Regions from separate parts of the Bradyrhizobium sp. AZCC 2230 genome, predicted to be linked through region 2. Evidence: predicted binding sites of a transcription regulator. Region 2 holds the regulator's gene; the other holds the start of a gene.

The links. The regulator PhoB, encoded in region 2, activates phosphate uptake and scavenging genes when phosphate is short. The targets are predictions, from matches to a motif close to TGTCATNNANCTGTCAT.
Region 1: a site for PhoB is predicted at 2,372-2,388, ahead of V1280_RS29235 (DUF2794 domain-containing protein). Genes of this name have one in related genera too.

Annotation. Positions count from the first base shown of each region.
Region 1 covers NZ_JAZHRS010000001.1:6,106,436-6,110,628, forward strand. The annotation lists gene V1280_RS29225 (Bax inhibitor-1/YccA family protein) at 219-1,010, shown strand; gene V1280_RS29230 (GNAT family N-acetyltransferase) at 1,241-1,771, shown strand; gene V1280_RS29235 (DUF2794 domain-containing protein) at 1,936-2,307, opposite strand; gene V1280_RS29240 (DUF1223 domain-containing protein) at 2,868-3,647, opposite strand; gene acnA (aconitate hydratase AcnA) at 3,864-4,193, opposite strand, start outside.
Region 2 covers NZ_JAZHRS010000001.1:6,790,932-6,795,124, reverse strand. The annotation lists gene argF (ornithine carbamoyltransferase) at 1-32, opposite strand, end outside; gene V1280_RS32425 (aspartate aminotransferase family protein) at 32-1,234, opposite strand; gene V1280_RS32420 (GcrA family cell cycle regulator) at 1,688-2,197, shown strand; gene phoB (phosphate regulon transcriptional regulator PhoB) at 2,311-3,018, opposite strand; gene phoU (phosphate signaling complex protein PhoU) at 3,041-3,757, opposite strand; gene pstB (phosphate ABC transporter ATP-binding protein PstB) at 3,769-4,193, opposite strand, start outside.

The DNA of each region.
Region 1 (4,193 bases), 680 kb from region 2:
ACCACCTCTACGCGTCAGGATTGCGCGCCAAGGGCGACATTCAGCCGCGCGTGGACGGTTGCAGCGGATGTGTTAGTTTCCCACATATCGGATGGGTTCGGAGACCCGATTGTTAGCCAAAATTAATGTCGGCAGGCATCGGTATCCGAGATAGAATTAGACGACCCGGCGGCATGGCAACCCTCATGCCGGACCGGGCAACCAACGGGAATTCGACCATGTCGGACCTAGACCGCAATTACGCTTCTCCTTTCGGCAGGGCCGCCGGGCGTGTTGACGCCGCGACGGTCGACGCCGGTCTGCGCGCTTACATGCTGCGCATCTACAATTACATGAGCATTGGCCTGGCCATCACCGGCCTGGCCGCGCTTGGCGTCTACATGGCTGCCGTGACTGACGTTCCGACTGCGGAAGCCGTCCGCGTCGGTAAGCTGTTCCTGACGCCGTTCGGCTACGCGATGTTCGTGAGCCCGCTGAAATACCTGTTCATGCTGGCGCCGCTGGCCATGGTGTTCGTGATCTCGGCCGGCATCAACCGTCTCGCCCCCTCGACCGCCCAGATCCTGTTCTGGGTGTTCTCGGCGCTGATGGGCATCTCGCTGTCCTCGATCTTCCTGGTGTACACGCACACCTCGATCGTGCGGGTGTTCTTCATCACCGCGGCGACCTTCGGCGCGCTGAGCCTCTACGGCTACACCACCAAGCGTGACATGAGCGGCATGGGCTCGTTCCTGTTCATGGGCCTGATCGGCATCATCATCGCGAGCCTGGTGAACCTGTTCCTGGCCAGCTCGGTGCTGCAGTTCGTGGTGTCGGTGGTCGGCGTTCTCGTGTTCGCGGGCCTCACCGCCTGGGATACGCAGCGCCTGAAGAACGACTACATCTACGGCTACGCTTCGGCCGGCGGTGACATCGCCGAGCGTGCGGCGATCTCCGGTGCGCTGTCGCTGTATTTGAACTTCATCAACCTGTTCACGCTGCTGCTGCAGCTCCTCGGCCAGCGCGACTAAGCGCCAGGCTTCAGAGAACGGACACGAACCCCGGCCGCGAGGCTGGGGTTTTTGTTTAGGGGCCCGAGTGCTTCCGCAACCACCGTCATCGCGAGCGCAGTGAAGCATCCAGAGTCCCTCCGCGGATGCATTTCTGGATTGCTTCGTCGCAAGGGCTCCTCGCAATGACGGAGTATGTGGAAGCGGCGTTGCCTCTTCCAGCCGCCGCGCGAAGCCTCTAATCTTCCGCCATGTCCGCACCCGAAATCAGGCCCACCCTTGAGGCCGACCTCCCCGCCATCACCGCCATCTATCAGCAGGCCGTCCGCGAGGGCACCGCGACGTTCGAGCTGGAGCCGCCTGATCTCGCCGAGATGACGCGGCGCTATCGCACGCTGGTCGACGGCGGTTATCCCTATTTCGTCGCCACGCTCGAGGGACGCGTGGCCGGCTATGCCTATGCCGGCGCCTACCGGCCGCGGCCTGCCTACCGCTTCACGGTCGAGAACTCGATCTATCTCGATCCCTCCTTCCACCGCCGCGGCATCGGCTCGCTGCTGCTGGAGCGGCTGATCACCGAATGCGAGGCGCGCGGCTTCCGCCAGATGATCGCGGTGATCGGCGATTCCGCCAATGCCGGCTCGATCGGCGTGCACACCAGAGGCGGCTTCAGGATGATCGGCACGCATCCGAATGTCGGCCTGAAATTCGGCCGCTGGCTGGATACGGTGATGATGCAGCGCGACCTCGGCGAGGGCGCGAGCACGGTGCCGGGGAAATAGGTCTGCGCTCCATCCGGGCTGCGAACCTTCGTCACCTCATCGCTCTCGTAGGGTGGGCAAAGGCGCACAGCGCCGTGCCCACCATCTCTCGATCATAGGCGAATGGTGGGCACGCTTCGCTTTGCCCACCCTACCGCACCTCAGTTACCGCACCGTTCGCCTGGCTACACCACCGCCAGCTTCCTATCGATCACCAGCAGCACGCGGTCGAGCTCGTGGCCGCGGCGCAGGATCAGGCCGGTCGCCGAGATCACGCTGTACATGCCCTGCTTGCGGGCCAGCCGCGGATCCTTCTCGATGCGGTAGATCGGCACTTCGGAGGCGCGGCGAAAGACCGAAAACACCGCGCGGTCCTTCAGGAAGTCGATGGCATAGTCGCGCCACTCGCCGTCGGCGACCATGCGGCCATAGAGATTGAGAATTCGGTTCAGCTCGAACCGGTTGAACGTCACCCGACTGAGTTGGGCATTCGCAGCGGCGGGGCGCGCCACTGCGCGCTGCTCGCTCGGATCGGCATCCTCCGGCGTCAAACTCATGCAGCGCCTCCTGTCACATCAGCATGACCCGCCTCCGCGAAGACCGTCCCCGGAGCCACGGTTCATGACAATTGCATGATTGCGCCAACTGTTCCCCGCCGCAAGAGGCTCCTGAGGGTCTCTTGAGGACCTCGGCTCGCCTCGCCAACCGGTTGCGAATCATGACACACGCAACGGTGGAACTTCTCAGCGGCAAACCGTCACGGGAACGTTAGCAGGAATCACAGGATCGCCGCTTTTCCGCCCACGGCCCGCCGCCCTGCACTGCGAAAAGACCTGTGTGCGTTGACCCGGTCCTTTCGGTTCCGGATTCCTCAGCCCCCAGCCCCCCGGGGTCGGACAGGATCGGGTCTGTACGCGCAACAAGGAGGGCCAACGCAAGTTGGTCCTTTTTTGTTTGTGTCGGGGTGTTTCTCTCCGCCGTCATTCCGGGGCGCGCGAAGCGCGAGCCCGGAATCTATTTCCCAGCTCAACAAGAAGATCGATGGATTCCGGTCTCGCGCCAAGAGGCGCGCCCCGGAATGACGAAAACAATTTGGCTGAGAATATCTACGCGCGCTTCAGTGCAGCGACGTGTACGCTGCGCCCAGCATCGCGCCGGGCTTCTCGCGGCTGCCGTCCTGGACATAGACCACCGCGCCGTCGACACCATCGCGCGAGGTGAGGTTCTCGAGCGGCACCGTCCAGCTTTCCGGATGTCCGTTCCAGTCACCGACCTTGAGCAGATTGCGCACCACGTTGTGATAGGTGATCTGCTGGCCGCGATTTTCGCCGCGGCTGATTTCGATCGGCACTGACTTCGCGATCGAGCAGATCCAGACCTCGCCATGCGAGATCGCCGGCTCGTTGCTCGCGGCCACCGACACGTTGATCTGCTTGCCCGCGAGCGACATCGTCACCGGCACGCTCATCACGCCCGTGCCCTTTTCGGTCTTGCCGATCGCGCTTTCGATGCCGGCACGGTCGCTGCCGATGACATGGGCTTCGCCGTTGACCACGACCTGCGGCGTATAGACCTCGCGGTCACCGCGCATGCGTGAATAGGCGCGCTGCCGCGCCGAGAAACGTGAATCGGCCAGCGTGTCCTTCCAGCCGAGATAATCCCAATAATCGATCGGCATGCTGAGCGCGATGATCGAGGGATCCTTGGAGAGGTCGCCGATGACCTTGTCGGCGGGCGGGCAGGAGGAGCAGCCCTGCGAGGTGAAGAGTTCGACCACGGCGCGGGGATCGGCCTGGGCGGGACGGATGACGGCGACGATTGCGCAGATGCCGAGCGCCCCCGACCAGAGTGCGCCGGACCATCGCGAAACCAAATGAGAAGCCATCATTCCAGTCATGTCGAACGTCACATCTCGTATTCGTGGAGGGATATCCTATCGCCTGATGGTCACCGTAGTCTTACGGGCACGGCACATTCAACCATCGTATGCGAAATGTCCGCCGGGCGGGCCCATCTGAAGCATCCCGTAACGCACGAAGGCGACCTTGTGATAGGCCGCCTTCGTTTAACCTTCTACTCACGTCGCGGTGAGCCACCGTTCACAAATTCGCGCTTAGGCGGCGAGCTTGCGCAGCACATAGTGCAGAATGCCGCCGTTCCGGTAGTAATCGAGTTCGTCCAGCGTATCGATGCGGCAAAGCAGCGAAACGCGCTGCAGCGAACCGTCGCCGGACACGATCTCCGCGGTCAGCTTCTGGCGCGGCTTCAGGTCGCCGACGAGGCCACGCAGCGTGACCTTCTCGTCGCCCTTCAGGCCGAGCGACGACCACGAGGTGCCGTCCTCGAAGGTCAGCGGCAGCACGCCCATGCCGACCAGGTTGGAGCGATGGATGCGCTCGAAGCTCTGGCAGATCACGGCGCGCACGCCGAGCAGGCGCGTACC
Region 2 (4,193 bases):
ATATCCAGGAAGTGCTTGGGCGTCTTGCTCATCAGCTTGCCGCCCGCTTGTTGCCGGACAGCGCAGTGCAGGCACGTTCGAGCCGGCCGATGCTGTCCTCGATCTCGGCTTCGGTGACGATCAAGGGCGGCAGGAAGCGTACGACATTGTCGCCGGCACCAACGGTGAGCAGCTTTTCGTTGCGAAGCGCTGCGACCAGATCGCCGGAGGGCACCACGGCCTTGATGCCGATCAGCAGCCCCTCGCCGCGGACTTCACTGACGACATCGGGGTGACGGTCGATCACGGAAGCGAGCTTCTGCTTGAGCAGCAGCGACATCTTCTGCACGTGGTCGAAGAAGCGGGGCTTGAGCATGACGTCGAGCACGGCGTTCGCAGCCGAGATCGCCAGCGGGTTGCCGCCGAAGGTCGAGCCGTGCGAGCCGGGCCCCATGCCGGAGGCCGCGTCCGCGGTCGCCAGCACCGCGCCGATCGGGAAGCCGCCGCCGAGCGCCTTCGCGAGCGACATCACGTCAGGCGTGACGCCGGTGCGCCGATGCGCGAAGAGATCGCCGGTGCGGCCCATGCCGGTCTGCACCTCGTCGAAGGCGAGCAGCAGGCCCTTCTCATCGCAGAGCTGACGCAACGCCCTCAGGAAGGAAGGCGTCGCCGAACGCACGCCGCCCTCGCCCTGGATCGGTTCAATCAGGATGCCGGCGGTCTGCGGACCGATCGCCTTCTTCACGGCCTCGATGTCGCCATGCGGGATCTGGTCGAAACCGTCCATCGGCGGACCGAAACCTTCGAGATATTTTGCAGAGCCGGTCGCAGCCAGCGTCGCCAGCGTGCGGCCGTGGAAAGCGCCTTCGAAGGTGATGATGCGGTAGCGCTCCGGATGTCCCTTGGAGAAGTGATAATGGCGGACCAGCTTGATCACACCCTCCAGCGCTTCCGCGCCGGAATTGCAGAAGAACACGAAGTCCGCAAAACTCTCGTTGCAGAGCCGGTTCGCGAGCTTCTCGCCGTCCGGGCTCTGAAACAGGTTCGACATGTGCCAGAGCTTGGTCGCCTGCTCCTGCAGCGCCTTGACCAGCGCGGGATGGGCATGGCCGAGCGCATTCACCGCCACGCCCGAGGTGAAATCGAGATAGCGATCGCCATTGGTCGCGATCAGCCAGCAGCCTTCGCCGCGCTCGAAACCGATGTCGGCCCTAGCGAAAACGGGGAGCAAATGCGGCGCGGCGCTATTGGTCATGATGGTCTCTTTGGATGTTTCGGACGGCCTGAACGTGCGTTGCGCAGCGCATCATTGGTCCGGAAAACGAAACGTGCCGCCTTTTAAGGGCGGCACGCACCACTATCTTATGCCTGGCACCATTGGTGTCAATGCCGCCCGGAAAGCCCCGCGAAACGCTGATTCCGTAGTCTTGCGGTGCCAAATTTGCGGGGTTTTGGCCACGGAACATGTGGAAGCGAGTCGGCGGACTCTTGCGCGTGAGTCACGCCATATTGTAGCGTTTGGCTTGTCAGATACGACATCTCGTGCAGCGGTTCTGATCCCAAAAGTCCTCATGTACCGGCGTAAACGTTCGGGCGTCTCATTGCGCCCGGCGAGCCTTAAGGGATTCTGGCGGCACGGGTTTTTCGAGGCTTAGGCATTCGTCGTGCCGCCCCAGGATGGCAGGCGCGCGGCGAAGGAAAGGTTACAATGACGGTTTTGACCTGGTCCGACGATCGCGTCGAGCAGTTGAAAAAGCTCTGGGAGGCCGGACTTTCGGCCAGCCAGATCGCCGCTGAGCTTGGGAATGTCACCCGCAACGCCGTGATCGGCAAGGTGCACAGGCTCGGCCTGTCGGGCCGCGCCAAGAGCCCGTCTTCGGCAGCTCCGCGGCCGCGCAAGGCGCGTCCGGCGCAGCACATGATGCGGGTGAGCAGGCCCATCGCGCGCGGCAACACCGCGCTGGCGCAGGCCTTCGAGGTCGAGGTGGAGGCTGAACCGGTCACCTACGACAACGTGGTACCGATGAGCCAGCGGCTGTCGCTGCTCGAATTGAACGAGGCCACCTGCCACTGGCCGGTCGGCGATCCCTCGAGCCCGGATTTCTTCTTCTGCGGCGGCAAGGCGCTCTCCGGCCTGCCCTATTGCGCCCAGCACTCGCGGGTGGCGTATCAGCCGGCAGCGGATCGTCGGCGCGCTCCGGCGAAGCCGCCGCGGTAGGCTCAGCTCCAAACGACAACGTCCGGGCCTGGTGCGCAATTGCGCATGGGGCCGGGACGATCGGCAGAAGATCAGCGCGCCTTCGGCGCGCTTTTTGTTTGAGGTCCGTCCGCTCAGGCCTGCTCGGCCTTCGCGAACCGATCATCGAGCGCATAGCCCGCACCGCGCACGGTGCGGATCGGGTCCTGCTCGCGGCCGAGATTGAGCAGCTTGCGCAGGCGGCCGATATGCACGTCGACGGTACGCTCGTCGATGTAGATGTCGCGACCCCAGACGCTGTCGAGCAGCTGCTCGCGCGAGAACACGCGGCCGGGATGCTCCAGGAAGAACTCAAGCAGGCGATATTCGGTCGGACCGAGATCGATCGGCCGGCCGGAGCGCGCCACGCGACGCTTTTCGCGGTCGAGCTCGATATCGCCGAAAGCGAGCACCGTGGCGAGCCGCTCGGGGCTCGCGCGCCGGAGCAGGCCCTTCACACGCGCCAGCAGCTCGGGCACCGAGAACGGCTTGACGATGTAATCGTCGGCGCCGGTCGCCAGGCCCCGCACCCGCTCACTCTCCTCGCCGCGCGCGGTGAGCATGATGATCGGCAGCTGCTTGGTGTCGGACCGCGCACGCAGCCTGCGGCACAGCTCGATGCCGGATAGTCCCGGCAACATCCAGTCGAGCACGATCAGATCGGGGATGTGCTCCTTGAGACGGGTGTCGGCGTCGTCGCCGCGCATCACCGTCTCGACGTCATAGCCGTCGCCTTCGAGGTTGTAGCGGAGGAGCTCGGTAAGAGCTTCCTCGTCCTCAACCACCATAATGCGTGCGCCCATGGGGTCGTCGCTCCTTAAGGATTCAAGTATTGGGGACCGTCGTGGCGAAGGTCGTCATGTCGCCCTTCGGTCGCTTGTCGGTGATGGCCTGGCCTTCGATCATGTAGAACACGGTCTCGGCAATGTTGGTGGCGTGGTCGCCGATCCGCTCGATGTTCTTGGCGCAGAACATCAGGTGGATGCAGAACGAGATGTTGCGCGGATCCTCCATCATGTAGGTGAGGAGCTCGCGGAACAGCGAGGTGCAGATGGCGTCGACTTCCTCGTCGCCCTTCCACACCGCCATCGCCGCCGGCAGGTCGTGCGCGGCATAGGCATCCAGCACCGATTTGACCTGCTGCTGCACGAGGTCGGTCATGTGCTCGAGGCCGCGGAACAGCTTGAGCGGATGGAAATCCGTCTCCAGCGCCGCGACGCGCTTGCCCATGTTCTTTGCGAGGTCGCCGATCCGCTCGAGATCGGTGGCGACGCGCATGGCGCCGACGATCTCGCGCAGATCCACCGCCATCGGCTGGCGGCGCGCGATCGTGAGCACGGCGCGCTCCTCGATCTTCTTCTGCAGCGTGTCGAGCTCGGCGTCGGTGGTGACGACGCGCTGGCCGAGCGCGACGTCGCGGCGGATCAGCGCGTCGACGGAATCGACGATCATGCGCTCGGCGATGCCGCCCATCTCGGCGACCAGGCGCGTGAGCTCCTGGAGGTCGGTGTCGAAGGCCTTTGCGGTATGTTCAGAACCCATATTCCGTCTCCTCAGCCGAACCGGCCGGTGATGTAATCCTGCGTGCGCCGGTCGGTCGGCGACGTGAAGATCTTGCTGGTGTCGTCGAACTCGATCAGCTCGCCGAGATACATGAAGGCGGTCTTGTCGGAGACGCGGGCCGCCTGCTGCATGTTGTGGGTCACGATCGCGATCGTATAGTTCTCGGACAGTTCCTGGATCAGCTCCTCGACCTTGGCGGTCGAGATCGGATCGAGCGCCGAGCAGGGCTCGTCGAACAGGATCACCTCGGGCCGCACGGCGACGGTGCGGGCGATGCAGAGGCGCTGCTGCTGGCCGCCGGAGAGCGACAGACCGGAGGCGTTGAGCTTGTCCTTGACCTCATTCCACAGCGCGCCGCCGCGCAGCGCCTTCTCGACGCGGTCGTCCATCTCCGACTTCGAGATCTTCTCGTACA